2 regions of the Fusicatenibacter sp. genome follow, and region 1 is predicted to be linked to the other one. Evidence: predicted binding sites of a transcription regulator. Region 1 holds the regulator's gene; the other holds the start of a gene.
The links. The regulator HrcA, encoded in region 1, represses chaperone genes, less so after heat shock. The targets are predictions, from matches to a motif close to TGTTAGCACTCNNNNNNNNNGAGTGCTAACA.
Positions count from the first base shown of each region.

Region 2: the regulator HrcA is predicted to act here: its motif matches at 4,110-4,140, upstream of htpG (molecular chaperone HtpG).

Region 1 covers NZ_CDRRUH010000015.1:34,412-50,865, reverse strand. The annotation lists gene uvrB (excinuclease ABC subunit UvrB) at 1-1,400, shown strand, start outside; gene ACY2VW_RS05445 (helix-turn-helix domain-containing protein) at 1,610-1,828, opposite strand; gene ACY2VW_RS05440 (hypothetical protein) at 2,001-2,366, shown strand; gene ACY2VW_RS05435 (helix-turn-helix domain-containing protein) at 2,444-2,662, opposite strand; gene hrcA (heat-inducible transcriptional repressor HrcA) at 2,947-4,005, shown strand; gene grpE (nucleotide exchange factor GrpE) at 4,055-4,666, shown strand; gene dnaK (molecular chaperone DnaK) at 4,733-6,607, shown strand; gene dnaJ (molecular chaperone DnaJ) at 6,833-8,041, shown strand; gene hisA (phosphoribosylformimino-5-aminoimidazole carboxamide ribotide isomerase) at 8,209-8,985, shown strand; gene hpf (ribosome hibernation-promoting factor, HPF/YfiA family) at 9,444-9,971, shown strand; gene secA (preprotein translocase subunit SecA) at 10,162-12,732, shown strand; one part of gene prfB (peptide chain release factor 2) at 12,874-12,924, shown strand; one part of gene prfB (peptide chain release factor 2) at 12,926-13,981, shown strand; gene ACY2VW_RS05390 (SPFH domain-containing protein) at 14,079-15,332, shown strand; gene ACY2VW_RS05385 (TFIIB-type zinc ribbon-containing protein) at 15,391-16,454, shown strand, end outside.
Region 2 covers NZ_CDRRUH010000055.1:1,192-17,645, forward strand. The annotation lists gene ACY2VW_RS11400 (CidA/LrgA family protein) at 1-166, opposite strand, end outside; gene ACY2VW_RS11405 (Na+/H+ antiporter NhaC family protein) at 390-1,715, opposite strand; gene htpG (molecular chaperone HtpG) at 1,900-3,975, opposite strand; gene ACY2VW_RS11415 (TetR-like C-terminal domain-containing protein) at 4,301-4,861, shown strand; gene ACY2VW_RS11420 (oleate hydratase) at 5,079-7,058, shown strand; gene ACY2VW_RS11425 (ethanolamine utilization protein EutH) at 7,223-8,290, opposite strand; gene ACY2VW_RS11430 (DUF5721 family protein) at 8,326-8,832, opposite strand; gene ACY2VW_RS11435 (magnesium transporter CorA family protein) at 8,839-9,720, opposite strand; gene ACY2VW_RS11440 (DegV family protein) at 10,042-10,881, shown strand; gene ACY2VW_RS11445 (hypothetical protein) at 10,979-11,350, shown strand; gene ACY2VW_RS11450 (cold-shock protein) at 11,581-11,781, opposite strand; gene ACY2VW_RS11455 (dihydroorotase) at 12,096-13,376, shown strand; gene pyrF (orotidine-5'-phosphate decarboxylase) at 13,414-14,343, shown strand; gene ACY2VW_RS11465 (dihydroorotate dehydrogenase electron transfer subunit) at 14,451-15,221, shown strand; gene ACY2VW_RS11470 (dihydroorotate dehydrogenase) at 15,246-16,148, shown strand.

The DNA of each region.
Region 1 (16,454 bases):
ATGTATTGGAGATTTTTCCGGCGGAGGAGACGGACAAGGCGGTGCGCGTCGAGTTCTTCGGGGATGAGATTGACCGTCTGGTGCAGATCGATACGCTGACGGGTGAAATCTTATGTGAACTGAACCATATCGCAATCTTTCCTGCCTCCCACTATGTTGTGCCGATGGACACGATCCTGAAAGCAACAGGCGAGATTGAAAAGGATATGGAAGAGCAGGTGAAGTTCTTCAAGCACGAGGGAAAACTGATCGAGGCCCAGCGCATCGAGGAGCGGACCAATTTCGATATTGAGATGCTCAAAGAAACCGGCATCTGTTCCGGCATCGAAAACTATTCGCGTTACCTCTCCGGATTAAAGCCAGGCGAGCCGCCCTACACACTGATGGACTATTTCGGAGATGATTTCCTCATCATCGTGGATGAGTCGCATAAGACTGTTCCGCAGATCCGCAGTATGTATGCCGGCGACCAGTCGCGGAAATCGACGCTGGTGGACTATGGATTCCGTCTGCCGTCCGCAAAAGACAACCGCCCGTTGAACTTCGGCGAGTTCGAGGACCGGATCGATCAGATCCTCTTCGTATCTGCCACGCCGGGCGACTACGAGGCAGACCACGAGCTGCTGCGCGCCGAACAGATCATCCGCCCGACCGGCCTTCTCGACCCGGATGTCGAAGTGCGCCCGGTGGAGGGACAGATCGACGATCTGATTTCGGAAGTAAAGAAAGAAACCGCAAAACACAACAAAGTTCTCGTGACGACGCTGACGAAGCGTATGGCAGAGGATCTGACCGACTATATGAAAGAGGCCGGCATCCGCGTGCGCTACCTGCACTCCGATATCGACACCCTGGAACGGACCGAGATCATCCGTGATATGCGTCTCGATGTCTTCGATGTGCTCGTCGGCATCAACCTTCTGCGTGAGGGTCTCGACATCCCGGAAATCACACTCGTGGCGATCCTGGATGCCGATAAAGAAGGTTTCCTGCGTTCCGAAACCTCTCTGATCCAGACCATCGGCCGTGCCGCACGAAACAGCGAGGGCCATGTTATCATGTACGCCGATGTGATGACCGATTCTATGCGCCTGGCCATCGACGAGACGAAGCGCCGCCGTGCCCTGCAGGAAGCCTACAACAAAGAACACGGCATCACTCCGACCACCATCAAAAAAGCCGTCCGCGATCTCATCAGCATCTCGAAAGAAGTGGCAAAGACCGAAGACAAGATGGAAAAAGACCCGGAGTCCATGAGCCGCGAAGAACTGGAAAAACTGATCGGTCAGGTACAGAAACAGATGAAAGCCGCCGCCGCCGAACTCAATTTCGAAATGGCCGCCGAGCTGCGTGACAAAATGATCACACTGAAGAAGAGCCTGGATGACATGGAAGAATAAAAAATCAGAAATAAAAAAGAAGAAAAGAGCATGAAAAAAGCGTGCCGGAAAAGCGACAGAAAACTTTCCGGCACGCTTTTTTGCGTCCGATTTTGATTCCTTCTTGTTCAGAATTGACGCAAAATAAGAATACCATTATAATATAAAATACGACCAAACAGTCGTATCAAAACGCAAACACAAAAATAAAAAAGACAACAATAAAAAAATCAATCGCCGAATTTTCTCTTTTTACTGGAGACACCCAGCAGATAGTCGACCGAGCAGTCATAGAACCGTGCAAGCTGGATCACATAGTCGATCGGGATGTCGCGGATTCCTTTTTCGTAGCGGGAATAGACGTCGCGGTTGCATTCGAGCAGGGCAGAAATCTCTTTGATGGTGAGATCCTGATCGATCCGCATATCTTCAATTCTCTGGTATTTCATACGTTGTACCATCCTTTCAGATTCAAACCCATACTACCAAACGGTTGGATGGACAAAGTTAAATCAGATCATATGGTCGCAAATTGGAGAATGGGGCAGGAGAGAGAAACGGCGGGTGAAGACAGCCTGTGCAGAAAACAGAAAAATATGTACGGCAGAAATGGGGGAACGAATGGGAAAAGCAGAAAGAATAGAAATAGAAGATTTTGTCCAGAATATAGTGGAACGGATGGAGACGCCGGAAGCGTTTGAAAAAATGATCAGCCGGGAGGAAGGCTGTGAAGCGCAGGGGCAGGAGAACCGTCTGAGGGATGTGCTGAAGAAGGAATGGCCGGTGGACGAAAAGGGAGAGCGCATCTATCAGATCACTAATATATATGAAGAAAAAGCGGAAGAACTCCTCATTGTAGAACTGTATACCGGCATCCACCTGGAAAACGGAGTCCCGTGCGGGCATTTTACGCTGTATCTCTGCGGGGAGCCGGACGGATGGAAACTCAGCGAAACGCGGATGATGGAATATCTGCAGAATCTGTAAACGAAAAAGCAAAACAGGGAGGACAGGGAAAAGAAAAACTGTCCTCCTGCTTTTGCTGCGGCGGAGACACCGGAAAGTCAGGATCCATACGGCCGCTTCTCATCGCTGATGCCGACCAGATAATCCAGACTGACCTGATACAGCTCCGCCAGACGGATGGCAATGGAGATCGGCAGCTGCCGGACGCCTTTTTCATACCGGGTATACACATCGCGGTTGCAGCCGAGATAGTCGGCAACCTGGCGGATCGTCAGATCGTGGTCCGTGCGCAGATCCTCCAGTCTCTGATATTTCATGATTCATCACCTCTGAGAAAATGCTACTAAATGGTCGTATCGAAATGGCGGAATCCTACCATACGGCTATAGCGCCTTTGAAACAGCAGAATGCAATAAAAAAGAAAAGTCAGATTCCTTTTCAGAAAGAAAACGGTTTATACTTTTTTCACAATTTCTTCATAGAAAAACCGGGAAAAGGTGTTGACAAACAAAAGGCAGAGTGCTATCTTAAGAGCATAGATGTTAGCACTCCACTGAAACGAGTGCTAACAGGACTATACAACAGGAAGGAGCTTATCTTAGTGGATACAGAATTGGATGAAAGAAAAAGAAAAATATTAAAAGCGATCATCCAGACGTATCTGGAAACGGGCGAGCCGGTCGGCTCAAGAACGATTTCCAAATACACGGATTTGAATTTAAGCTCCGCCACAATCCGGAATGAAATGTCCGATCTGGAAGAGATGGGTTACATCTTACAGCCCCACACTTCTGCAGGACGCATTCCTTCCGATAAAGGCTACCGCCTCTATGTAGATGAGCTGATGCGGGAAAAAGAACAGGAAGTTGCAGACATCAAAAACATGGTCATTGAAAAAACGGACCGCATGGAGAAAGTTCTGCAGCAGGTTGTCAAAGTCCTCGCTTCATCTACCAACTATGCAACGTTGATTACGGGACCGGAATATCACAGAAATAAAGTGAAATTCATCCAGCTCTCAAAAGTCAATGAAGAGCAGCTCCTGGCCGTCATCGTCGTAGAAGGCAACCTGGTGAAAAACCAGATGATCGACCTCGATGAGACCATCAACGATGAACAGATATTAAAGCTGAACCTGCTTCTGAACACACAGCTCAATGGCCTGACCATTGAAGAAATCAATCTTGGCATGATCAGGAAAATGAAAGAGCAGGCAGGCATCCACTCCGGCATCATCAGCAAAGTGGTCGATACCGTAGCGGAAGCCATCGCAGTCAGCGAAGAAGATGTGCCGGTGTACACCAGCGGCGCAACCAACATTTTCAAGTACCCTGAGCTTTCCGACAGCAGCAAAGCCAGCCAGCTGATCTCCACATTCGAGGAACGGCAGAAACTGGTCGATATGATCAAAGGAGCTGCCGAGGAGCAGGATGGAGAGGAAAATACCGGTATTCAGGTATACATCGGAAATGAATCTTCGATGGAACCCTTACGGGACTGCAGCGTGGTCACCACCACATACGATATGGGAAACGGTATGCGCGGAACAATCGGTATCGTGGGACCAAAGCGGATGGATTACGAAAATGTGGTAGATAACCTGAAAACATTAAAAGTTCAACTGGACGCCGTCTTCAAAAAGCCGGACACAGGTGAGTAGAAAGGTGGAATGATCCGTGAGCGAAGAAAATAGAAAGAAAGAGGAAACCATGGAAGAACCTACACGCGAGATGGAAAAAGAAACCGGAGCAGAGACCGATCTGCCGGAAACCGAACCGGCTGCGGAGCAGGAAGAAGCAAAGAAAGCAGCAGAGGCAAAAGAAGCGGAAGCTGCAGAAGAAACTGCTGAGGATGGCAAAGAACGAAAGTTTTTCAAAAAGAAAAAAGATAAAAAAGATGAGAAAATCGAAGAGCTGACTGACCGCCTGACCCGTCAGATGGCAGAGTTCGATAACTTCCGCAAACGCACCGAAAAAGAAAAAGCAAATATGTATGCCATTGGAGCAAAAGACATCATCGAGAAGATTCTTCCGGTTGTTGACAGCTTCGAGCGCGGACTTGCAACGGTGGAAAAAACGGAGGAAGATCCGTTCGCAGACGGCATGAATAAAGTATACAAACAGTTTACCACAGCACTCGATGAACTCGGTGTAACCGTGATCGAGGCCGTTGGAAAGGAATTCGATCCGAACCTGCACAACGCAGTGATGCATGTGGAGGATGAGGAAGCCGGCGAGAACATCGTCGTAGAAGAGTTCCTGAAGGGCTACATGTACAAAGGTTCCGTAGTCCGTCACAGTATGGTCAAGGTGGCTAACTAAGCCTTGAAGATAAATAAATAGAAATTAAACCATTTTTTAGCATAATTCATTGAGGAGGAAACAACAATGGGCAAAATTATTGGTATTGACTTAGGAACAACAAACAGCTGTGTAGCCGTTATGGAAGGTGGAAAACCAACCGTTATCGCAAACGCAGAAGGTGAAAGAACAACTCCATCTATCGTAGCATTCACAAAAACAGGTGACCGTCTGGTCGGCGAGCCGGCAAAACGTCAGGCTGTAACAAACGCAGACAGAACCATCCGTTCCATCAAACGTGAGATGGGTACTGATTATAAAGTAGACATCGAAGGAAAGAAATACTCTCCGCAGGAGATCTCCGCTATGATCCTTCAGAAACTGAAAGGTGATGCAGAGAACTACCTTGGCGAGAAAGTAACAGAAGCAGTTATCACAGTTCCGGCTTACTTCAATGACGCACAGCGTCAGGCAACCAAAGATGCCGGTAAAATCGCAGGTCTTGATGTAAAACGTATCATCAACGAGCCTACCGCAGCAGCTCTGGCATACGGACTGGATAACGAGAAAGAGCAGAAGATCATGGTATACGACCTTGGCGGCGGTACTTTCGATGTTTCCATCATCGAGATCGGTGACGGTGTTATCGAAGTTCTTTCCACAGCAGGAAACAACCGTCTGGGCGGCGATGACTTCGACCAGAAAGTAACAGATTACATCCTCGCTGAGTTCAAGAAACAGGAAGGCGTCGATCTTTCCAATGATAAAATGGCTCTGCAGAGAATCAGAGAAGCAGCAGAGAAAGCAAAGAAAGAGCTTTCCAGCGCAACCACAACCAACATCAACCTGCCATTCATCACTGCAACGGCAGATGGCCCGAAACATCTCGATATGAACCTGACAAAGGCTAAATTCGATGAGCTGACCCACGACCTGGTAGAGAAAACCGCAGAGCCGGTACAGAGAGCACTCTCTGATGCAGGCCTTCAGGCATCCGAGCTTTCCAAAGTCCTTCTGGTAGGCGGATCTACCCGTATCCCGGCTGTACAGGATAAAGTAAGACAGCTGACCGGACACGAGCCGAGCAAGAGCCTGAACCCGGATGAGTGCGTAGCACTTGGTGCTTCCGTACAGGGCGGTAAACTTGCAGGAGATGCCGGCGCAGGCGACATCCTTCTTCTGGATGTAACTCCGCTGTCTCTGTCCATCGAGACCATGGGAGGTATTGCAACTCGTCTGATCGAGCGTAACACCACAATCCCGACCAAGAAGAGCCAGATCTTCTCCACCGCAGCTGATAACCAGACAGCAGTAGATATCAACGTAGTACAGGGTGAGCGTCAGTTCGCGAAAGACAACAAATCCCTCGGCCAGTTCCGTCTGGATGGAATCCCGCCAGCAAGAAGAGGCGTTCCGCAGATCGAGGTTACCTTTGATATCGATGCCAACGGTATCGTAAATGTATCTGCAAAAGACCTGGGAACAGGAAAAGAGCAGCACATCACCATCACCGCAGGCTCTAACATGTCCGACAGCGAGATCGACAAAGCAGTCAAAGAAGCTGCTGAGTTCGAAGCTCAGGATAAGAAACGCAAAGAAGCAATCGACGCAAGAAACGATGCAGACTCTATGGTGTTCCAGACCGAGAAAGCAATCGAGGAAGTCGGCGACAAGCTGGATGCAAACGATAAGACAGCAGTAGAAGCTGACCTGAATGCACTGAAAGACCTCATTGCAAAATGCAATCCGGAAGAGATGACAGATGCACAGGTAGCTGACCTGAAAGCAGCTCAGGAAAAACTGATGACAAGCGCTCAGAAACTGTTCGCAAAACTGTATGAGCAGCAGCAGGGCGGCGCAGCAGGTGCCGGAACAGCTGGTGCAGGCCCGGATATGGGAAATGCAGGAGCAGCAGGCGGCCATGACGACGACGTCGTAGATGCTGACTACAAAGAGGTTTAATTTTCGGCATGTCACACTCCGTGAAAATACCGACTGTGAGTTGAAACAATAAGTAAATAAACGCAAAAAGCCCTGTGAGGCGAATGTTTGCAGGGGACGGAAAACACATTCCGCCCCCTGTATTTATGCTGGTATTGCTTTCGGAAAAGTGCTATACTGGAGCGTGCGGAAAAACATTTCTGCAAAGATGAAATTTGTGGAACAGAAATGAAAAGGTGAACATAAATGGCAGAAAAAAGAGATTATTACGAGGTCCTCGGCGTAGACCGCGGAGCGGACGATGCAACATTAAAAAAAGCATACCGTAAACTGGCCAAGAAATACCATCCGGATATGAACCCGGGCGACAAAGAGGCCGAGGCAAAATTTAAAGAGGCGACAGAAGCCTATGGCGTGCTGAGTGATCCGGACAAACGGCGTCAGTACGATCAGTTTGGCCACGCTGCATTTGAAAACGGCGGTGGCGGCGCAGGAGCCGGTGGATTCGGCGGCTTCGACTTTGGTGGCGGAGATATGGGTGATATCTTCGGCGATATTTTCGGCGACCTGTTCGGTGGCGGCGGAAGCAGAAGAAGAGCAAACAATGGACCGATGAAGGGAGCAAACCTCCGCGCTGTTGTCCACATTACGTTTGAGGAAGCTGTTTTCGGATGCCAGAAAGAGCTCGAGATCAACCTGAAGGATACCTGTACAACGTGCCACGGAACCGGCGCAAAACCAGGAACTTCACCGGAGACATGTTCCAAGTGTAACGGAACCGGTCAGATTACGTACACGCAGCAGACCATGTTCGGCTCTGTGAGAAACGTGACGACCTGTCCGGACTGTAACGGAACCGGAAAGATCATCCGCGATAAATGTACCGCATGCCATGGCACAGGATACACATCCAGCAGAAAACGCATTCAGGTCAACATTCCGGCCGGAATCGACGATGGACAGAGTATCCGGATCCGTGAAAAAGGTGAGCCGGGCGTAAACGGCGGACCGAGAGGAGATCTGCTTGTCGAGGTTCAGGTAACCCGTCATCCGATCTTCCAGAGACAGGATATGAACATCTTCTCCACTGCACCGATTACGTTTGCCCAGGCAGCACTCGGCGGCGATGTGAAGATCAGCACCGTTGACGGAGACGTTCTCTACACTGTAAAACCGGGAACCCAGACCGATACGAAGATCCGCCTGAAGGGAAAAGGCGTTCCGTCCCTTCGTAACAGCAATGTGCGCGGTGATCACTACGTAACACTCGTAGTCCAGACTCCGACGAAACTGAATGAGAAAGCAAAAGAAGCCCTCCGTGCCTTCGATGAAGCCTGCGGAAACCGCCCGGCAGCAGAAGAAAAAGCAGCCGACGGCGAAACCGCAGAGCAGCCGAAGAAGAAAAAAGGCTTTATGGATAAAGTGAAAGAGGCCTTTGAGGACATCGATAAATAAAGAACGGCGGCAAGCCGGAAAAGAAAGAAGAATCTGTGGAAAAAGCAGGTTCTTCTTTCTTTTCTATGAAAGAACCATGAAAATTCGGTGAATTTATACACAGAATGGTCGGATTTTGATATAATGTGGAAAACTTAAGGGGAGAGAAAAGAAAGGAAACGGGGAAAATGAGATTTCGACCATGTATTGATATTCATAACGGAAAAGTAAAACAGATTGTCGGGGGATCGCTGAAGGATCAGGGAAATCAGGCGAGCGAGAATTTTGTCTCGGAGCAGGATGCGTCGTACTATGCGCAGCTGTATGGAGAGCAGGGCATTACGGGGGGCCATGTAATTCTGTTGAATAAGAAAGGCACCGAGTTTTATGAGGAGACCAAGCGGCAGGCTTTACTGGCACTCTCGACGTATCCGGGCGGACTGCAGGTCGGGGGCGGCATTGATGCGGAGAATGCGTGCGAGTTTCTGACAGCGGGGGCAAGCCATGTGATTGTGACTTCGTATGTGTTCCGTGACGGCCATGTGTTCTATGAAAATCTGGACAAGCTGGTGACGACGGTAGGAAAGCAGCGGCTGACACTGGATTTAAGCTGCCGGAAGCAGGACGGAAAATACTATATCGTGACGGACCGCTGGCAGAAGTTCACGGACGAAGAAGTGACAGAGGAACTGCTGCATCACCTGTCAGAATACTGTGATGAGTTCCTGATCCATGCCGTGGATGTCGAGGGAAAGGCTTCCGGCATTGAGATGGAGCTGGTGGAACTGCTTGCGAAGATGAAAGATTTTCCGGTGACGTACGCCGGCGGTGTGGGAAGTTTTGAAGACCTGGAGCTGCTCAAAAAACTGGGAAACAACCACGTCGATGTGACAATCGGCAGCGCACTGGATCTGTTCGGCGGCAAAATGAAGTTTGAAGACGTGCTGGCAGTATGCCGCCGGTAGTGGAAACGGACATTCACCCGCGCCATTCGCAAAACCGCGCTTTCAGCGCTCTCCGCTGCTGCGCAGCTCCTTTTTGCTCATAACTATAGCAATCCCCGAAAATAATGCAAAAAATTCAGCACCGCAGAGCGTGAATTACTGCGTCACAGATTTTCGTCGTACCCCGGTACGCCTTCAAATCTGTTCCTTGCAATTCGCGCTCTGCAGCACTGCCTTTTTTGCATTATTTTCGGGTCTTGCTATAGGCGCTCCCTTTGTATCTTATTCTCGACAGATTTTCATGCGAGCATGAAATCTGTCAAAAATAAGATACAAGTGAACTGTAACAGAAAAAACTCTAAAATATTCATGAATTTTCTAAATACTATTGCAAATATAGACAACTATTGCTATAATTAGAGTTACTTACAGGGGAAGTGAAAAACCTGTAAAATTTGAAAGCAAAGGGGTTGGGCATAATGAAAATTACCATCAGCGGAAAAAATATTGACGTGACAGAGGGATTAAAAGCCGCGGTCAATGAAAAACTTGGCAAACTGGAGAAATATTTTACGCCTGACACAAATGTCATTGTAACCTTAAGTGTAGAGAAAGAAAGACAGAAAATTGAGGTTACCATTCCGGTAAAAGGAAACATCATCCGTTCCGAGCAGGTAAGCAACGATATGTACGTATCCATCGATCTGGTAGAAGAAGTCATTGAACGCCAGCTTCGCAAATACAAAAACAAAATTGCCGACAAACAGCAGGAAGCAGGAAACTTCCAGAAAGAATATCTGGAGCATGACTATCTGGAGGACGAAGATATCCAGATCATCCGTACCAAAAAATTCGGCATGAAACCAATGTATCCGGAAGATGCCTGCGTACAGATGGAACTTCTTGGACACACCTTCTTCGTATTCCGCAATGCAGAGACCGACGAAGTAAACGTTGTTTACAAGAGAAAGAACAACACCTACGGTCTGATCGAGCCGGAGTGCTAAAAGTAAATAAAGAGTGAACAGTCACCCTGTTTTCAGCTTAGAAAAGCTGTGAAACAGGGTGATTTTTTCGCGGAAAGGGCCGGGCGGGGAAATGTTTACGAAAAATTCATTGTTATCTTGTGCCAGAAGTGGTAGAATAATACCATATGTTAATATGGTAATTAATAGAGAAAGCAGGAGCAAACATTCTATGAAATTCACAGAAAAACTTTTTGGTACGCACAGTGAGCGCGAGCTGAAACGAATCTATCCAATCGTAGACAAAATCGAAGCTCTCCGCCCGACCATGCAGGCACTGACCGATGAAGAGCTGCGTGCCAAGACAAAGGAATATAAAGACCGCTACAACGGAGGCGAATCCCTGGATTCCATTCTTCCGGAAGCATTCGCAACCGTCCGCGAGGCAGCAAAACGTTCCCTCGGTATGGAGCACCACCGCGTACAGCTCATCGGTGGTATTATCCTCCATCAGGGCCGTATCGCCGAGATGAAAACCGGTGAAGGTAAAACCCTCGTTTCCACCCTTCCGGCTTACCTGAACGCACTGACCGGACGCGGTGTCCACATCGTTACCGTCAACGACTACCTGGCAAACAGAGATGCTGAGTGGATGGGCAAAGTTCACAGATTTCTTGGCCTGACCGTCGGTGTTGTCTTAAACGATATGAAGAACGATGAGCGTCGCCAGCAGTACGCATGCGACATCACCTACATCACCAACAACGAACTTGGTTTCGATTACCTGCGTGACAACATGGTCATCTACAAAGAGCAGCTCGTACAGAGAGAGCTTGCTTACTGCATCATCGACGAGGTTGACTCCGTCCTGATCGACGAGGCAAGAACACCTCTGATTATTTCCGGACAGAGCAGCAAATCCACGAAGCTGTACGAGACCGCGGATATTCTGGCACACCAGATGCAGCGCGGTGAGGCAAGCGGCGAGATGACCAAGATGACCGCCATCATGGGCGAGGAGATCGAGGAGACCGGAGACTTCATCGTCAACGAGAAGGACAAATTTGTTACCCTGACCGATGACGGTGTGAAGAAAGTCGAGAACTTCTTCCATATCGAGAACCTTTCCGATCCGGAAAACCTGGAGATCCAGCACAATGTGATCCTGGCGCTGCGTGCCAACTATCTGATGCACCGCGACAAGGACTATGTAGTCAAAGATGACGAGGTTCTGATCGTCGATGAGTTCACCGGACGTATCATGCCGGGCCGCCGTTATTCCGATGGTCTGCATCAGGCAATCGAGGCAAAAGAGCACGTAAAAGTAAGAAGAGAGAGTAAGACTCTGGCAACGATCACGTTCCAGAACTTCTTTAACAAATACGAGAAAAAAGCCGGCATGACCGGTACTGCCCTCACCGAGGAGCAGGAGTTCCGTGATATCTACGGCATGGACGTTATCGAGATCCCGACCAACCGTCCGGTCATCCGTGTGGATATGGACGATGCCGTATACATGACGAAAAAAGAGAAATTCCACGCAGTCGTAGAGGAAGTCAAAGAGGCACATGCTGTGAACCAGCCGGTTCTGGTTGGTACCATCACCATTGAGACTTCTGAGCTGATCAGCAAAATGCTTCGCCGCGAGGGAATTCCGCATCAGGTCTTAAATGCGAAGTTCCATGAGCTCGAGGCAGAAATCGTAGCCCATGCCGGCGAGGCAGGAGCCGTTACCATCGCGACCAACATGGCCGGCCGTGGTACCGATATCAAGCTGGACGATGTGGCAAAAGCTGCCGGCGGCTTAAAGATCATCGGCACCGAGCGTCATGAGTCCCGCCGTATCGACAATCAGCTCCGCGGTCGTTCCGGCCGTCAGGGAGACCCGGGTGAGTCCCGTTTCTACATTTCCCTGGAAGACGATCTGATGAGACTCTTCGGTTCCGAAAAACTGATGGGCATTTTCAAATCCCTCGGCGTACCGGAAAATGAGCAGATCGAGCACAAGATGCTTTCTTCTGCAATCGAAAAGGCGCAGAAGAAGATCGAGGGCAACAACTACGGAATCCGTAAAAACCTTCTTGACTACGACCAGGTCAACAACGAGCAGCGAGAAATTATTTATAAAGAGAGACGCCGCGTGCTGGACGGCGAGAGCATGAGAGATACCATCTTCAAGATGATCGCCGATACCATCGACAATATCGTAGATCTCTGCATCGGCGAGAATACCGAGCAGTCCGAATGGGATCTGACGGAACTGAATGAGATGCTGCTTTCCGTCATACCGGTGAAGGCAGTGACAAAAGAGCGCGTAGAGAAGCTGTCAAAAAACGAACTGAAGCAGAAGCTAAAAGAGGAAGCTGTCAAGCTCTATGAGGAAAAAGAAGCAGAATTCCCGGAGGAGGAGCAGATTCGTGAGCTTGAGCGTGTCGTTCTCCTGAAAGTAATCGACCAGAAGTGGATGGATCATATCGATGATATGGATCAGCTCCGCGAGGGTATCGGTCTGCAGGCATACGGTCAGAGAGACCCGAAGGTTGAGTACAAGATGGCAGCTTACGACATGTTTAACGAAATGCTCGAGTCCATCCAGCAGGATACCGTCCGTCTCCTGTTCCATGTACGTGTTGAGCAGAAAGTAGAACGTGAGCAGGTGGCAAAAGTGACCGGAACCAACAAAGACGAGTCCGGCCCGAGAAAACCGGTACAGCGCGCAGAGCGTAAGATCTATCCAAACGATCCATGCCCGTGCGGAAGCGGCAAGAAGTACAAACAGTGCTGCGGAAGAAAACCGGTTTGATAAAAGCAGAACAGCAGTGAGACGGATGAGCACGATCCGTTTGACAAAGCACGCAGCTTCCCTACCAGAAGCTGCGTGTCATACAAAATATAAAACAGAAAGCAGGTGAAGCTTGTGGTAGTTGAATTAGACCAGTTCAAAATGGAACTTGGCACATACGATAAACCATTAGTGGAAGTGAGGGATTCACTTTGACCTCGCTAACAAAGAGCAGAGGATCGAAGAATTAGAGCGTAAAATGGAGGAACCCAATTTCTGGGACAACCCCGAAGAAGCGCAGGAGCAGATGAAACAGCTGAGCAGCATGAAAGAGGACAGAGATACGTATCAGAAACTGATATCCGCCAAAGAAGATATGGAAACTCTGATCGAGATGGGACAGGAGGAGGATGACGATTCCGTTGTTCCGGAAATTGCGGAAATGATGGAAGAGTTCAAGGCATCCTTCGATGCCATCCGCATCAAAACCCTGCTGTCCGGCGAATTTGACAAGGACAATGCGATCATCAAACTGAACGCAGGTGCAGGCGGAACCGAGGCGTGCGACTGGTGCGGCATGCTGTACCGTATGTACACCAGATGGGCAGAACGCAAAGGCTTTACGATCGAGGAACTCGACTTCCTGGACGGTGATGAGGCCGGTGTGAAGTCCGTGACATTCCAGGTCAACGGCGAAAACGCTTACGGTTATCTGAAATCCGAAAAAGGCGTTCACCGTCTCGTCCGTATTTCACCGTTCAACGCGGCAGGAAAACGCCAGACATCGTTCGTATCGTGCGATGTTATGCCGGATATCGACAAAGAGATCGATGTTGAGGTTCGTGATGAGGATATCCGTATCGATACGTACCGTTCCAGCGGTGCCGGCGGACAGCACATCAACAAGACGTCATCGGCGATCCGAATCACGCATATGCCGACCGGCATCGTGGTTACATGCCAGAATGAGCGTTCCCAGTTCCAGAATAAGGACAAGGCAATGCAGATGCTGAAAGCAAAACTGTATATGCTGAAACTCCAGGAGCAGGCAGACAAGCTGAGTGACATCCGCGGCGAAGTAACCGAGATCGGCTGGGGCAACCAGATCCGTTCTTACGTTATGCAGCCATACACCATGGTCAAAGACCACCGTACCAACGCAGAGACCGGAAACGTCGATGCAGTCATGGACGGCGGAATTGATCTGTTTATCAACGCATATCTGAAGTGGATTGCACTCGGAACCGGAGCAAAAGAGGAAGAAGCATAATTCGGCTGTGGGCAGAGCACAGTGACAAGTAAAATAAGGAGCATTTTCACCAATGGGGACGGAAATGCTCCTTTCATGTTTACAGGAGGTAAAACATATGGGTATTATCAGAGCAGCAGTCAACGCAGTGCACGGCGGTCTCGCCGATCAGTGGCTGGAGACCGTGGAGCCGTATGAGATGGGGGAACATACGGTATTTACAGAGGGAATTCTGGTCAGAAAAGGCCAGAACAGAAAGGGAAGCCAGACGATTTCCAACGGATCGGTGATCCATGTCTATGACAATCAGTTCATGATGCTGGTGGACGGCGGAAGGATTATTGATTACACCGCAGAGCCGGGCTACTTTACCGTAGACCAGTCATCGTCTCCGTCGATGTTCAGCGGATCGCTTGACGCAGCCGTAAAAGATACGTTTGAGCGCCTGAAGTTCGGCGGCCAGACCCCGCATGAGCAGAGAGTTTTCTATATTAATCTGCAGGAAATCAAGGGAATCAAATTCGGAACGAGAAATCCGGTCAACTATTTCGACCAGTTCTACAATGCCGAGCTGTTCCTTCGGGCACACGGTTCCTATTCCATCCGCATCGTCGATCCGCTCCGCTTCTACGCAGAGGCTGTGCCGAGAAACGCATCCCGCGTGGAGATCGAGGATATCAACGAGCAGTATATGAACGAATTTTTAGAGGGCCTGCAGTCCTCGATCAATCAGATGGCAGCCGACGGCATCCGCATTTCGTTCGCAGCATCCAAGAGCGCAGAGCTGTCCCGCTACATGGCAGATGCGATGGATGAGAGCTGGCGGGCAATGCGCGGCATGGAGATCCAGTCCGTGGCAATCGCAAGCCTTTCCTACGATGAAGCCTCCCAGAAACTGATCCAGATGCGCAACGAAGGTGCGATGATGTCTGATCCATCAATCCGTGAGGGCTATGTACAGGGAGCGATGGCACGCGGTATGGAGAAAGCAGCAGCCAACCCAAACGGAGCCATGAACGGCTTTATGGGTGTTCAGATGGGCATGAATGCCTTCGGTTCCTCGTTTGCATCGGCGTCCGCTTCGAATCAGCAGCAGATGCAGCAGCAGGCGGCAGCCAAGGCACAGCAGGAAGCTGCAAAAGGAGTATGGAAATGCGCATGCGGAACGGAGAACACCGGCAATTTCTGCTCAAACTGCGGAAGTGCAAAGCCGATGGTGTGGATCTGCGGCAAGTGCGGAACGGAGAACAGCGGTAAATTCTGTTCGAACTGCGGCAGCCCGAAACCGGAAGCGGCAGGAAAATGGGTCTGCGCATGTGGAACTGAGAATACCGGCAAGTTCTGCTCGAACTGCGGAAAACCAAGACAGTAAAAGAAAAAACAGATAACCATCCAATACAACAGCGGCTCCGGGGAAGGAGGGATAGAATATGGAGGTTATTACATACAAATGCCCGAACTGCGGAGGCGATCTGACCTTCGATCCGGCAAGCGGAAAGTATAAATGCGAGTACTGCCTGTCCTCGTTTACACAGGAAGAAGCCGAAAAGGCGAACCCGAAAGCAGCGGAAGCGCTGAACGGGGAGGACGATGCTGCCGGTGCACAGGAAGCATCCGATGCACAGAAGGAAAGCAGTACGGAGGAAACAAAAGGGGAAACAGAGCAGGGCGAAGCAGTTGTCTACACCTGCCCGAACTGCGGCGCCGAGATTGTGACCGATGCGACGACGGCAGCGACATACTGTTTCTACTGCCACAACCCGGTGGTGCTTTCCGGCCGGCTCTCGGGAGAATATATGCCGGATTTCGTGCTGCCGTTTAAGATCAGCAAGGAGCAGGCAATCGGGAAATTTTTGTCATTTGCGCGGAAGAAACGCTTTATTCCGAAGGACTTTTTCGAGAAAAACCAGGTACAGAAGATGACGGGTGTCTATTTCCCGTACTGGATTTACGGCGGAGACTTTGAGACGGATTACATGGCACGCGGCCGGAAGGTGAGAGTCTGGCAGACCGGTGATGTGGAGTACAAAGAGACCAGCATCTACGATGTCCGCCGGGAGGGCGAGGTCCGCGTAGACGGTCTGTCGCGCAATGCACTGAACAAGGCCGACCGCGATCTGATCGAATGCGTGCAGCCCTATCGTCTGGAGGAGATGCAGCCGTTTTCCATGGGCTATCTTTCCGGATTTCAGGCGGAAAAACGTGATATCGAACAGGCGCAGATCGCACCGGAACTGAAAAAAGAACTGGAACAAATGGCGCGCGGCGCAATGCGGAACGAGGCGAATGAGTATCTCTCCCTCGAGCAGGAGAAAATGAAGCTTTCTCCAAAGCGGGAGGACTGGCGTTACGTACTGTTTCCGGTCTGGACACTGACGTATCCGGGAAAAGACGGAAAGGTTTATTACTATGCGATGAACGGCCAGACCGGCACGATCAACGGTGATTTTCCGTTTGAGCGGAAAAAAGCGCTGCTGACGTCGGTTGTGAGTGC
Region 2 (16,454 bases), on a different contig from region 1:
CTGCGTCCTCGACGGCATCAAGTTTTAATGCCCCCGTCATCAGAAGCGCCAGCATCAGCACAAGGCCGTAGATACTTGCCGGAATCGGAAGCGGCAGCACGGCGTGCAGGATTTCCCCGACGAACGAAACCGCCATAATTACAAGGAACTGTCTTAATAATTTCACTTTGTCTGTTGTCCTTTCTCCCCATAACCCACATAACATCACTACTTCTCAATGTCACGACCCCGATTATACTACCCGCATAAAAGAATTTCAACCGTAAATGTTACTGCAATTTTGGCGATTTTTGCAAAAAAAAGCAAAAAAATGCCCGCCGATCAAACGAAAAAGTGAAATCGGTGGGCATTTTAACACGATTTTTTGAGTTGATCCGATACGGAACTTTTTAGACATTGCTTTCGGCTTTTTTCCGGTCCGGCAGGACAAAGATAAAGATCAGCGAACTGACAAGCAGCATGCCCGGGTAAAAGAGGTTTGCCATGATTTCGAAGGCGGAGAGCTCATATCCCAGTTCATGCACCGCGGAGATTGCCACGAGCATCTGCGCGCCGTACGGCAGGATGCCCTGCGAGATGCAGGAGAAGGTATCGAGGAGCGATGCCGTTTTCCTCGGGGTGATGCCGTAGTCCTCGGACATCTGCTTTGCGATCGGGTTTGCCATGACGATCGCGACGGTGTTGTTTGCGGTCGCAATGTCGAGCAGCGCGACGAGAATGCCGACACCGAGCTGGCCGCCCTTTTTTCCGCGGAAGATTTTGTGAATGGCGCGAAGCAGGACAGTAAAGCCGCCGTTTTCCCGGATCAGCGCGCACATCGCAGCGACAAGAATCGCAACCATACATGTCTCAAACATACCCGAAGTGCCGCTTCCCATGCTGGAGAGCATCTCCCACAGCGTCGTCTGTCCCGTGCCGAGCATGATGACCGCACCGGATACAATGCCGACAAGGAGCACGACAAATACCTGAATGCCCGCGATGCCGCCGATCAGCACCAGCAGGTACGGAACCATCTGCAGCAGATGGTATTCGTGGACGATCGGTGTGCCCGGCGCCTGGAGGAAGGAGATTACAAGGATCAGCGCCAGCGCGGCAAGAGCAGCCGGGAGAGCGATCCAGAAGTTTTCGCGGAACTTGTCTTTCATCTCGCAGCCCTGTCCGTTGCAGGCGGCGATCGTCGTGTCGGAGATGAAGGAGAGGTTATCGCCGAACATCGATCCGCCCATGACAGAGGCGACGCAGAGCGCCAGCGAAAAGCCGGAGGTCTCGGCAACAGCAGCGGCGATCGGCACGAGAAGCGTGATCGTTCCGACGGAGGTTCCCATGGCCGTGGAGACGAAGCAGGCAACGACAAAGAGAACAGCGACGGCATACTTTGCCGGAATCCAGGAGAGCATGAAATAGGCAACGCTCTCTGCACTGCTCCTTCCGACAACGCCGACAAACGTGCCTGCGGCGAGGAAGATCAGCAGCATTGTGATGATGTTTTTGTCCCCGATGCCCTGTCCCATGAGGGCGAGCTTTTCTTCAAACGGGACACTGCGGTTCTGCAGACAGGCGACGAGGATCGCAGCCAGAAACGCGACGACGATGGGGATGTTGTAGAAGCCCATCGGAATTTTTAAAATATACTCGGAATAAATGCCGAGCCCCAGATAAAACACCAGAAAAACGGCGATCGGGAGCAGGGCGGATGGCTTTCCTTTTTTCATAGAAATAAATACCAGACCTTTCATGTGATTTTCCTTATTTTTCAATAGGGCGAATAGAATTATTTTATCATCTGGATCAGAAATCGTAAAGTAAAAAAGCAGGAAAAAACACGCCGGACATCTGGTAAATTCCAGAAATCCGGCGTGTTTTATAAGAGGCGCGTTTTGCTGTGCCTGTGCTTTATCATTTTGCAAGGAGCATCATAATCTGATTGCTTCTGCTTACGAATTTTGTCATCTCGTCCGGAGAGAGCGGTTTGTGGCTGATCATGGCCAGATCATACAGCTGCTCGCAGAACAGGGATGTGTTGTCGTTCTCGCCATTCTTCAGAATGTACTGAACGAGCGGATGTTTTGCATTCAGGATCAGAGTTTCCTGTCCGCCGAACATGGACGGATCCATGCCGGTCATGCCGTACATCTTCATCATATCCTGCATCCGGCGGCTCTCCTCGGAAAGTGTTACCATGGAGGATACGTTCTCATCTTTCAGGTTTTCAACTTTGACGGTCAGGTCTTTCTTGTCAAGGACTTTGCGGAAGAGATCGGTCAGTGTATTGGTAGCGTCAGTCAGATCCTCACCGGACTCATCTTTCATATCGTTGGTCAGATCTGCGTCGATGCGCTGGAAGGTCACATGTTCGTTGTAACGCTCTGCATGGGTGATGAAAGCGGAGTCGATGTTGTGTTTCAGGATGACAGCGTCCATGCCCTGGCTGCGGAACATGTTGATATACTGGCTCTGCTGAACTTCGTCGGTGACGTAGTAAACTGTCGTTTTTTCCGGCTCTTTCTTCTCGTCAGCGTTTTCCGCATTTTCTGTATTCTTAGCAGTTTCAGCCTTCTCCTCGGTGTTCTCTGCAGGAGCTTCTTCTTTCTTATTCTCGTTGATGCAGTCCTCAAGGGTCAGATATTTTCCGTCGATGTTCTTGAACAGAATGTAGTCCATCATCTTCTTGGAGAATTTCTCGTCCTTGATGCATCCGTATTTGATGAACGGGTTGATATCATCCCAGTATTTCTCGTAGTTCTCACGGTCGGTCTTGCACATGCCGGAGAGTTTGTCAGCGAATTTCTTGGAGATATACTCGGAGATCTTCTTGACAAATCCGTCGTTCTGCAGTGCGCTTCGGGATACGTTCAGCGGCAGATCCGGGCAGTCGATGACACCTTTTAAGAGCATCAGGTACTCCGGAATAACTTCTTTGATGTTGTCTGCAATAAATACCTGGTTGTTGTACAGTTTGATGGTTCCCTCGATGGAATCGTACTCGGTGTTGATGCGCGGGAAGTAGAGGATACCTTTCAGGTTGAACGGATAGTCCATGTTCAGGTGGATCCAGAACAGCGGCTCGCGGTAGTCATTGAAGACTTTGCGGTAGAACTCTTTGTAGTCCTCGTCGGTGCACTCGTTTGGATGTTTCGTCCACAGCGGGTGGATATCACTGATGGAAACCGGGCGTTTGTTGATTTTTACTTTCTCTTTTGCCGGAGAAACCTCAACCTGCTCTTTGGTTCCGTCTTCTTTTTCTTTCTCTTCGTATTTTGCATCCTCGTGGATGTGCTCAACGACAACGTCGTCCTCTTTTAATTCACTCTCGTCGATCGTCTCGTACTCCTGCGGAGCGTTTGCTTTGGACAGGAAGATTTCAACCGGCATGAAGGAGCAGTATTTCTCGAGTACTTCGCGGACACGGTATTCATTGGCGAACTCGAGGCAGTCCTCATTCAGGAACAGGGTGATTTCGGTACCAACGGTTGTTTTGCTGCCCTCGGACATATCGTACTCGGTGCTTCCGTCACAGGTCCAGTGAACCGGTGTGGAGCCTTCTTTGTAGGAAAGAGTATCGATGTGCACTTCGTCGGCTACCATGAAAGCAGAGTAGAAACCAAGACCGAAGTGGCCGATCATCTGATCCGGGTTTGTTTTGTCTTTGTATTTCTCCAGGAACTCGGTAGCGCCGGAGAAAGCGATCTGGGTAATGTATTCTTCGACTTCGTCAGCCGTCATACCAAGACCGGTATCGATGAATTTCAGGGTTTTCTCATCCGGGTTTACAATGACCTGGATGGATGCTTTGTAGTCATCCGGCAGTGTATATTCGCCCATGCCGTCCAGCTTTTTCAGTTTGGTGATGGCATCGCAGCCGTTGGAAACGAGCTCGCGGACAAAGATGTCGTGATCGGAATACATCCATTTTTTAATAATCGGGAAAATATTGTCACTGTTGATAGAAAGATTTCCATGTTTCGCACTCATGAGAAACACACTCCTTTTCTTATAAAAATATTTTGTCCCGGCAAAGCGGGAATACTATGCTTTTTTAGATGTCTGCAGCTTTTTTGCTGCCCTGATAGTTATAGTAATACTGGCACAGGGAAAAGTCAAGAAAAAATTAGCACTCAAGAAAAAAGAGTGCTAACAGAACGGCAAAAAGCCTTGTATTTACCGGTATTCCGGCACTTTCTAAACTTTTTGTAAAGTCCCATCAGAAGGGCTGGCGCGGTTGTTTTCGGAGGAGGGGTATGCTACAATGAAAAGCATAGAAGCGTTTCGAACAGACAGAAGAAAAGGGAGGAAATACATGACAAATACAACGAAGGCGGCGCTGGAAGCGTCGTTAAAGAAGCTGCTTTTGAAGAAACCGCTGGACAAAATTACGATCAACGATCTGACGACAGACTGCGGCATCAGCCGGATGGCGTTTTATTATCATTTTAAGGATATCTACGATCTTGTTGAATGGTCGTGCCTTGAGGATGCAACGCAGGCGCTGCAGGGAAAGAAGACGTATGAGACGTGGCAGGAGGGGGTGCTGCAGATTTTTGAGGCAGTGCTCGAGAACAAACCGTTTATTATGAATGTCTACCATTCGGTAAGCCGCGAGCAGATTGAGACGTATCTCTTTCATCTGACGCACGATCTGCTGTACGGTGTCGTGCAGGAGAAAGCAAAAGGAACCGGCATCTCCGAGGCGGATCAGAGCTTCATCGCAGATTTCTATAAGTACAGCTTCACCGGCGTCATGCTCGACTGGATCAAGGACGGCATGAAAGCAGATTACCATGTGATTGCAGAGAAAATGCACCGCACGATGGAAGGAAATGTCGTCAATTCCATCCGCAATTTCCAGAAAAACAAATAAAATACTTTACAAAACAGGGCGTGTGATAAAAATTTTATCATCCGCCCTGTTTTGTAAATGGAAAAGCGGGGAAAAATGAAGTAAGATTCAAACTGTCAACAGACAACAGCAACACAACAGAAACTTGTAAAACAAAGAAAGCAGCATAACCAATACGAACCGGGAATTCGAAAAACCATTCCGGCAGTCGTATTTAGAAAAGAAAGGATGAACGTCTATGTCAAAAAAAGGATTAAAATTCGGAATCGCATCAGCAGCAGTCATCGGAGCTGGAGCAGCAGTGCTGCAGGCAAAAAACAAGAGTGAAGCAAAAAAAGCAGCGGAGACAACCACTGTAACATCAGAACCAAAGAATGATTACCGCAACACCGAGCGCGGAAAAGATAAGAAAAACAGCAAAGGCATTTATTATACCAACGGAAACTACGAAGCCTTCGCAAGACCGGAAAAACCGGAAGGCGTCGATGAGAAGAGCGCATACCTTGTAGGAAGCGGCCTCGCAGCCCTCGCAGCAGCGTGCTTCCTCGTAAGAGACGGCCAGATGAAAGGCGATCACATCCACATTCTGGAAGCCATGGACATCGCCGGCGGTGCCTGCGACGGTATCTACGATCCGACCCGCGGCTACATCATGAGAGGCGGCCGTGAGATGGAAAACCACTTCGAGTGCCTGTGGGATCTGTTCCACAGCATCCCGTCGATTGAGACACCTGGCGTATCCGTTCTCGACGAGTATTACTGGCTGAACAAAAAAGATCCGAACTACTCCCTGTGCCGTGCAACGAAGAACCGCGGCGAGGATGCCCATACCGACGGCAAGTTCAACCTGAGCCAGAAAGGCTGCATGGAGATCATGAAACTCTTCATGACAAGAGATGAGGATCTGTACGACAAGACGATCGAAGATGTTTTTGATGATGAAGTATTCAATTCCACCTTCTGGCTGTACTGGAGAACGATGTTCGCCTTCGAAAACTGGCACAGTGCACTGGAGATGAAGCTGTACTTCCAGCGGTTCATTCACCACATCGGCGGACTGCCGGACTTCTCCGCACTGAAATTTACGAAGTACAACCAGTACGAGTCCCTGATTCTTCCGATGAAGAAATACCTCGAGGATGCCGGCGTAGACTTCCAGTTCAATACCGAAGTAACCAACGTTATCTTTGAAATCAACGATGGAAAGAAAGTCGCAAAAGCCATCGAGTGCAAAGTAAACGGCGTCGAGAAAGGCATCGTTCTCACCGAGAATGACCTCGTCTTCGTTACCAACGGAAGCTGCACCGAAGGCACGATCTACGGCGATCAGAACCATGCACCGAACGGTGATGCAGAGGTCCGCACAAGCGGCTGCTGGAGCCTGTGGAAAAACATTGCAAAACAGGATCCGTCCTTTGGCCATCCGGAGAAATTCTGCTCCGATATCGCAAAGACGAACTGGGAATCCGCAACGATCACCACACTCGACGACAAGATCATCCCGTATATCACCAATATCTGCAAACGTGATCCGAGAACCGGAAAGGTTGTTACCGGCGGTATCGTAAGCTGCCAGGATTCCAAGTGGCTCTTAAGCTGGACCATCAACCGTCAGGGACAGTTCAAAGAGCAGGATAAAGACAAGGTATGCGTATGGGTTTACAGCCTGTTCACCGACGTACCTGGCGACTATGTGAAGAAACCGATGAAAGAGTGCACCGGTAAAGAGATTACCGAAGAGTGGCTGTACCACCTCGGCGTGCCGGTTGACCAGATTCCGGAGCTGGCAGAGAACAGCGCCGTTTGCGTACCGACCATGATGCCGTACATCACCGCATTCTTTATGCCAAGAAGAAAGGGCGACCGCCCGGATGTCATCCCGGATGGCTGTGTCAACTTCGCATTCCTTGGACAGTTCGCTGAGACACCAAGAGATACCATCTTCACAACAGAGTATTCCGTTCGTACTGCAATGGAAGCTGTTTACGGACTCCTCGGCGTAGACCGCGGCGTGCCGGAGGTATGGGGCAGCGTTTACGATATCCGCGACCTGCTGGACAGCTCCGTGAAGCTGATGGATGGAAAATCCCCTCTGGAAATCGAGCTTCCTGGACCGCTCAACCTGCTGAAAAAACCTCTGCTGAAGCTGGTGGATGGAAATGTAGTGGGAGATCTCTTAAAAGAGCATGGAATTATCAAAGAGGATATGCTGAAATAAGAAATAGAAAATAAGTAAGAAATGCAATAAGACCTGCGCTTTCAAACGGCGCAGGTCTTATTGCGTTGCTAGGTATGCTCTCAAACAATTATAGAAATCCCCGAAAATAATGCAAAAAATTCAGCACCGCGGAGCGTGAATTACTGCGTCACAGATTTTCGTCGTTAAGCAGATTTTTTCGTGAAAAACAGCGCGGCGCAGACGGCGGCGATGCCTCCGGCGAGCTTTGCAACGAGAAGCGGCACGACAAAATCAGGATCGGTGCCGAACGTAAATCCCATATGTGCGGCGATGGTCGATGCGGCGGAGACGAGGAAAGCTGCGTTTACAATCTTTCCGCGCTCGTCCATCTTTTCCATCATTGTGATCGCCGGAACGGGGCTGACAATGCCCATCAGAAGACCGGCGGCGCTGCTGTCGTTCATGCCGGTTTTTCTTCCGATGAAAGAGAGCGGTTTTTTGAGCGCCCGCTGTAAAAGCTCCGCCGTCGGAAGGCTGCCGAGCAGCACAATGCCGATCGAGGAGACAACCGCCATTGCATCCTCGAGAGGGGCAAGGTCCGGGAGAAGTGAAAATCCGGTCATGTAGCAGAACGCACCAGCGATGAGGCCGATCGTCGTCAGAAGCCGGATGATGTTTGCAAATACCGTAAACGCGCGCACCGTGGCGTCCGGAAAACGCCAGATGCCGAACATCAGCAGAAAGCAGAAGAGAAGCACCGGGAGCGACTGGATTACGATCTGCAGGAAAGAAAGCCCCGAGAGCAGTCCGCCGACAACCAGAGTGACCGGAAGTGTGCCGGTGCCGATCAGCATACCGCGGGAGAAAAAGAGCCGGTCGCTTTTCTTTAACATCCCCATGCCGACCGGAATTGTGAATGTGATCGTACAGCCGAGCGTTGCCGCAACGACAAGTCCCGCGTAGCGCACCATCTCCTGAGATGTCGAAAGCTCTCCGGCGAGCTGGTAGCCGCCCATATCGATCGCGAGAATGCCGGAAAGCAGCCCTGCATCGAGCCCGAGATGGTTCCAGAGCGGAACAAGGGCAAAACGGAGAAAACGGGAAAGAAGCGGCGTCAGGCAGATGATGCCCGCCATGGAGAGCGCCGTCGGCCCGAGCAGGTTAAAACCCTCCTCAAACCGTTTTCCAAGCCCGAAGCGGTTTCCAGCGATCCGGTCGACACCGCCGAGTACCGCACCGACCGCCATGATCCACATAATAATCTGATTCATAAAAATAGAACCTTTCTATATAGAAGTATTTTGGTTTAAATCTGTTCTTCAAATGCAATTTCATGTTTCAGCAGAAACTGGCGGACTTCCTCATCGAAGACGCGGTTGAGCGACTTGTCCATCGTAAAAATTTTGAAGGAAGTGCCGGTCGTGAGAAGGAGTTTGCCGTCTTTATATTGAAAATTTAGAAAGCATCCGAAGATATTCTCAATTTCAAACGGCAGTGCGTGATCCGCAATCATTTTCTCACAGGCAGCCTGCGGGAGCTGAAACACAAATTTGAACTGCAGCGGTGTCCGCTTTCCTTTAATAACAGAGTAGCAAAACGATTTCACATCCTTCCAGAGAAGCCGCGTGCGTCCCTTTTCCTTTAAAAGCTGCGCGTCGTCGGGATCGAAAAAGTCCGTGTGGAGACTTCCGTCGATGGAGAACGTCGTAAACGTTGTGATCGACGCCTCGGAGACGGGAAAACGGTCAAATGTCTCGAGGCGGAGCAGCGTGTTCATAAAATTCTTTAACTGTGTAATCTGCAGGATAATCATCCGTAGTTAAAACCAGCCTTTCTTTTTAAAATACCAAATTTCAACAGCAACAATGAGAATACAGATGCCGATCAGGATAAAGTATGCGTACGGGGCGGAAAGCTCGGGCATATGCGTAAAGTTCATGCCGTACCAGCCGGCGATCAGCGAGAGCGGGAAGAAAAGGGTCGAGACGACCGTCAGAATCCGCATCGTATCGTTCTGACGCAGGTCGATCTGGGATTGCTGCATCTCGCGGATCTGTAAGGCGTACTCCCGCAGCATCTGTGTGTGGTCGTACAGGCGGTCCACACGGTTTCCAAGGCGCGCAAACTGGCGGGCGCATTCCGGGGGAAGAAAGTGATTTTCGTCCTCGGAGAGTATTTCGCACATGTCGAGAAGCTGCTGGTAATAGGCATGGAACACGAGCAGCTCCCGACGGATCGTGATCAGGGTCCGCTGCAGCTCTTTTGGCAGAGTGTCGAGAAGAGACTCCTCGATTGTCGCGAGGCGCTTCTCAAAATTCTGCAGATAGAGCATATCCTCCTGGATCAGCGATTCCAGAAACGAGAAAAACAGATGGAACACGTCGGAAGTATCGAGCGGTTCTTCCGGAAAGAGGCGGCTCTGCAAAGCCGGAAGTGTCTGTTCGTCGGATGCCAGAATAAGCTGTTCACGATCAAGGTAAAATGCCAGCGAGAATGCGTGATGAAGCGGATGTGTCTTGTCCGGGACGGCAAGGGATCCGACCAGGCAGTCAGGCAGCAGCTCCGCGCGGCAGTATTCGATGCGCTCCGGCTCCAGACTGCGTTTCAAAAGAGAGAATCCGGGCAGCGCCGCGCAGACCTTGGAAGCTTCCGAAAACGAAAGCAGGGAAAGCCGGACTGAATCCGAAAAAGTCCATTCCATACGTACCACCTCCTGAAAACAAGTCATGGAAAAGATCCATAAAAAGATCCATAAGCAAAAAAGCCGTATGACCGTAGTATACCGCAAAAAGGGGAGTGCGACAAGAAAAGGAAAAAACTTTTAAAAAGAAAAAACTTTTTGCAATGGGGCACTAAGTGTGTTATGATAAAATGTAGTTATCAAAACTACATGACAAATTATCAAAAAATTCACTGTGTCGGATTCGTCCCTACAAGAAAAGGTTTGAAAAAGAGCGGTGATTGGAAATACGAAGGTCCGCTGTGAGCAAAAGGCGGAATTAAGTTTGGAGGGACTATAGATATGAGTTTTCACATTGTTGCAGACAGCTGCTGTGAACTGACAGCAGATATGAAAAAAAGAGGAAATATTGAAATTGCACCGCTGACCCTGGAAGTCGGCGGCGAATCCATTCTGGATGACGAGACATTCGACCAGAAATATTTTTTAAAGAGAGTAGCGGAATGCCCGGAGTGCCCGAAATCCGCCTGCCCGTCGCCGGATTATTTCCGGAAATCTTTTCTGAACGGAGCAGAACGGTGCTACGCGGTCACACTCTCCGCACAGCTCAGCGGTTCCTATAACAGCGCAGTGCTCGGTGCAAACCTGGCGCAGGAGGAGAACGAGGATCTGAAGATTCACGTATTCAATTCCAGAAGCGCATCGATAGGAGAGACCCTGATCGTGAAAAAAATCGTGGAGTGCGAGGAAGCCGGCATGAGCTTTGAGCGCGTCGTAGAGACAGTAGAACTCTATATCAGCACACAGCACACCTATTTCGTGCTGGAAAATCTCGAAACTCTGCGGAAAAACGGCCGTCTTTCCAAGGTGAAAGCGCTCGTTGCATCCGCCCTTAAAATCAAACCGGTCATGGGCTCCACACCGGAGGGCGATATCGTTCAGCTCGATCAGGCGCGCGGCATCAACAGAGCGCTGATGAAGATGGTCGATGCCGTTGTGAATGATGCACAGCATGTGGAGACAAAGACCCTCGCCGTTTCCCACTGCAACTGCCCGGAGCGCGCCGAGATGGTAAAAGAAGCCCTTCTGGAGCGCCTTGCGGTACAGGATGTCTTCGTACTCGATACCCAGGGCGTCAGCAGTATGTATGCAAATGACGGCGGAATTATCATTGTATTATAACTTTTCTCTTCCCTTTTTGTTGAAAATGTAGTATAATTTTCAACATGTTTGAAAGTGCCGCCGGGCACTTTTTAGAAATCAAAGGAGAAGTAGAAACATGAGTCAGGAAAAAGTTGACCGCTATAAAAAGGAAAAAGCGAACCGTGAGAAAATCATGAGACGTGAAAGATGGATCACGAGACTGGAAGTTACCGCTTTCGTCGTTGTTCTGGCTGCCCTGATCGGCTGGTTCTCCGTTGCTGTTTACCAGAACTCGGTAGCAGAGAAAAAGGCGAACCGCACGACAGAAACTACAACGATGAACGTGACGGATATTCAGAATTATCTGAGCGAGACCAACACATCCAGCGACAGCAGTGCAGATGACACCAGCGACAGCTCTGATGCTTCCGATACATCTTCGGACAGCACAGCAGATACGGCAAGTGACAGCACAGCAGATTCCACCAGCGAAAGTACAGCGGAATAAGCAGAATTGTTAAAGAAAGCAAAAGCGCTTACCACAGACGGGAAAATTCCGGAGTGATAAGCGCTTTTGTTATAGAGATTTGAAAAAAACTATGAGAAACACGCTCCGCGAGTTTCTCGAGTTATCGCGGCAGTCGCCAGTGTCTCGTGCAGGCACGGACTTTTGCTCGTTGCCCGCGTAAATTAAAAAACCGGAGGACATACGTCCCCCGGCCTTTCGCTTATGGTTAATTAGCATTTAACAACGTTGGAAGCCTGCATTCCGCGAGCACCCTCGGTAAGATCGTAAGTAACTGCCTGACCTTCGTCAAGAGTTTTGAATCCTTCACCCTGGATAGCGGAGAAATGTACGAATACATCGTTTCCGTCTTCGCCTGTGATGAAGCCATAGCCCTTCTCTGCGTTAAACCATTTCACTGTTCCCTTGTTCATTGTGAGTTACCTCCATAAAATTAAAAAATAAGCATGATGTGGGAATGCATATGTTCCCCCATAAGCGAGTGAACTTTTGGTAAAAAAATTCACCAGCTATTACAGATTATATTGAAGGTGAATGCTAATATAATCTCTAATAGCTAGTGACCACGTATTACATCTCAACATCTTCTCGATTGAGACTATTATAATCTTGCAAATCAAAAAAGTCAAGAAAAAACTCTTTATTTCAGGAAAGATTTCGTGTATTATAAAAAGGAAGAATGATCGGGAATCCGGTCAGAAAAAAAGAAAGGATCAGAGAACGTAAGATGAGTATCTTAATCAAAAATGGACAGGTCATCGACCCGGCCACCCAAAAAGACGAAATCAGTGATGTTCTGATCGAAAACGGCGTTATTACACGGGTTGAAAAAGGAATCCGCGTAAAAGATGCGCAGGTAATAGATGCAAAAGGCTGCTATGTAATGCCTGGCATCATCGATATGCATGTACATCTCCGCGACCCGGGGCAGACATATAAAGAAGATATTGAAAGCGGTTCGAAAGCAGCCGCAAAAGGAGGCGTGACAACGCTGGTAGCGATGCCGAATACAAAACCGGTCATCGACAGCCCGGACCGCGTCAACTATGTAACGATCAAAGCAGACCGTTTTTCTCCGATTAATGTACTGCAGGCAGGCGCCATCACAGTAGGACAGAAGGGTGAAGAGCTCGCCGATATCGAGGGCATGATAAAAGCCGGCATCCCGGCGATCAGCGAGGACGGAAAATCCGTTATGAACGCGCTGCTCTACAAAGAGGCCATGGAGATTGCCGCAGAGAAAAACATTCCGGTGCTGGCTCACTGCGAGGACAAGAACCTCGTAAACGGCGGCTGCATGAATGAGGATGCAAACTCGAGAGAGTGGCATCTGCCGGGAATCACAAACTCTGTAGAAAACACGATTGTTGCAAGAGATATCGTACTTGCCGCAGAGACAGGCGCACACCTGCATCTGTGCCACTGCTCGACCAAAGAGAGCGTGGATATGGTGCGCGAGGCGAGAAAGGCCGGCGTTTCGATTTCCGCTGAGGTCTGCCCGCATCACTTTACGCTTTGCAGCGACGACATCGTAAAAGGCGACACCAACTACAAGATGAACCCGCCGCTCCGTACGAAAGAGGACCTCGAGGCACTGCGCCAGGGTCTGAAAGACGATGTCTTTGATGTCATCAGCACCGATCATGCACCGCATGCGCTGACCGAGAAGCAGGAGTCCTTCAAGAAAGCTCCGTTCGGCATCGTCGGACTGGAGACGAGTGTGGCTCTTACCATCACCGAGCTTGTGGATACTGAGATTATCACCCCGATGCAGATGGCGGAGAAAATGAGCTACAATCCGGCAAAAATCCTGCATCTGGACAAGAAAGGTTCTCTTGCACCTGGCATGGACGCCGATGTGGTTGTCATTGATCCGGAAGCAGAGTATGTGATCGATCCGAAGGAGTTTGTTTCCAAGGGCAAAAACACTCCGTTCGGCGGCAAGAAAGTCAAAGGAAAAGTTATGGCTACCGTATGCGGCGGCAAGATTGTATACGAAGCTGAGTAATTTCTATAAAAAAAGACAGAAGAGGGAGAGTAAGCAGATGATTAACAAACTGATTGCAAACATCAAAAAAACAAATGCACCGATCGTAGTAGGTCTGGACCCGATGCTGAACTATGTGCCGGAGCACGTACAGAAAAAGGCATTTGCCGAGTACGGAGAGACACTCGAAGGAGCTGCAGAGGCCATCTGGCAGTTCAATAAAGCGATTGTCGACGCAACATACGATCTGATTCCGGCTGTAAAACCGCAGGTTGCCATGTATGAGCAGTTCGGCGTTCCGGGAATGGCAGCGTATGAGAAGACCGTTTCCTACTGCCAGGAAAAGGGTCTCGTTGTCATCGGCGATATCAAACGAGGCGATATCGGTTCTACTTCTGAGGCGTATGCAGTCGGCCACCTCGGCCACGTGCAGGTGGGAAGCAAATCCTACGCCGGATTCCATGAGGATTTTGCAACTGTCAATCCGTATCTTGGATCTGACGGCGTAAAACCGTTCATCAAGGTCTGCAAAGAGGAGAAAAAAGGTATCTTTGTTCTGGTAAAAACCTCGAACCCGTCCAGCGGCGAGTTCCAGGACCGCATCATCGACGGACGTCCGCTGTATGAGTGGGTCGGCGAGCAGGTTGCCGCGTGGGGCGAGGAGCACATGGGCGATGATTACAGCTATGTGGGAGCTGTTGTCGGCGCTACGTACCCGGAGATGGGCAAGGTGCTGCGTAAGGTAATGCCGAAATCCTACATCCTGGTACCGGGCTACGGTGCACAGGGCGGAAAAGGAAAAGACCTCGTTCACTTCTTCAATGAGGACGGACTGGGTGCAATCGTAAACTCTTCGAGAGGTATTATCGCTGCTTACAAACAGGAAAAATATGCCGAGTTTGGCACTGAGAACTTTGCGGATGCTTCAAGAGCAGCTGTAAAGGATATGGTTGAGGATATCAGCGGGGCGCTTGCTGCTGCAAAATAAGAATACAGGGTGAAAAGCTCAGAAGGTCTGCCGGGTAGATGTTATGTCGGCCGGAGGATATTTTGGGCTTTTCGCCGATTCAAGAAAATAAAAGGAGTGTTCAGCTTATGAAAATCAAGGAATGCTGTACTGTGGAAAGTCAGGAGTGCATTGCAAAAGGGATTTACAGCATGTGGATTTCCACGAAAGTGATTGCAAAAGAGGCGAAGGCCGGCCAGTTTATTTCTCTGTTTTCGAAAGACGGCAGCCGTCTTCTGCCGCGTCCGATTTCTCTTTGTGAGATCGACCGCGAGGGAGGAAGACTTCGGATTGTCTACCGTGTGGCAGGTGCAGGAACGGAGGAGTTTTCGCATCTGAAAGCGGGGGATGAGGTTGATATTTTAGGGCCGCTTGGAAATGGATTCCCGATCGAGGAAGGGAAGGGAAAACGTGTGATGCTGATGGGCGGCGGTATCGGTGTTCCGCCGATGCTGCAGACGGCGAAGGATCTTGGAACGGACACGATCATCTGCTGTGGTTACCGCGATGAGTTGTTCTTAAATGAGGAGTTTGCTGCGGCAGGCGATCTTCATATTGCAACGGAGGACGGAAGTGCCGGTGTGAAGGGCAATGTGATGGATGCGGTGCGCGAGGATCATCTGGAAGCAGATGTAATTTTTGCCTGCGGTCCGGCTCCGATGCTGCGTGCGATTAAGGCGTACGGTCTGGAAAAGGGAATTCCATGCTGGATTTCGATGGAAGAGAAGATGGCGTGCGGCGTTGGCGCATGTCTTGCGTGTGTCTGCCAGTCGACTGAGGTGGATGGTCATTCGCATGTGCACAATAAGCGGATCTGCAAGGACGGGCCGGTCTTTTTGAGTACGGAAATTGAGCTGTAAGTGACGCGAGGAGGAGAAAAAGCGATGAAGACAAGTGTGAATCTGGCGGGTGTGGAACTGAAGAATCCGGTTATGACGGCATCTGGTACGTTTGGCTCTGGCGCGGAGTACAGTGAGTTTGTGGATTTGAAGGAGCTTGGCGCGGTTGTGACGAAGGGCGTTGCGAATGTGCCGTGGCCGGGGAATCCGACGCCGCGTATTGCGGAGGTTTATGGCGGAATGCTGAATGCGATCGGGCTGCAGAATCCTGGCATTGATGTGTTCTGTGAGAGGGATATTCCGTTTTTGAAGCAGTTTGACACGAAGATTGTGGTGAATGTCTGTGGACGGACGACGGAGGATTATTGTGAGGTTGTGGAGCGGCTGGCTTCGGAGCCGGTGGATCTGCTGGAGATTAATATTTCATGCCCGAATGTGAAGGAGGGCGGTATTGCGTTTGGACAGGATCCGAAGGCGGTGGAGGCGATCACCAGAGAAGTTAAAAAATATGCGAAGCAGCCGATTATTATGAAGCTGAGTCCGAATGTGACGGATATTACGGAGATGGCGCGGGCTGCGGAAGCCGGCGGGGCGGATGTGCTGTCGCTGATCAATACGCTTACTGGGATGAAGATTGATATTGAACGGCAGAAGTTTGCGATTGCGAATAAGACTGGCGGTATGTCGGGGCCGGCGGTGAAGCCGGTTGCGGTGCGGATGGTGTATCAGGTGGCGCAGGCAGTGAAAGTGCCGATTATTGGTATGGGCGGTATTGCGTCGGCGGAGGATGCGCTGGAGTTTATTCTGGCGGGGGCTACGGCGGTTTCGATTGGGACGGCGAATTTCTTTAATCCGTATGCGACTGTTGAAACGGTTCGCGGTATCGAGGAGTATATGAGACGGCATAAGGTTGACGATATTAATGAGTTGATTGGAGCTGTGAGATAACGGACGACCTCGCTGGAATTTGCGCCTGCCGTGTGACGGGCGAGAAAAAGAGGGCGGAACTGTGGCCCGGAACAGGCACAGAAAAATGGGAACCAACGCAATTCGTCAGGAAATTTGATAATTTCCCGACTCAGTGCGTTTTGAGATCTGGTGTTGAGCACCAGATCTCATCCCATTTTTCTGCACCTGTTCCGGGCTCACAGTTTCTGCCCTCTTTTTCTATGCCCGCCACACGGCAGGCGCAAATTCCAGTGAGGTCTGGTTGTGTGGAGCTGAAACGAAGTAAGTCTGGAGCCGCCGGGGGCG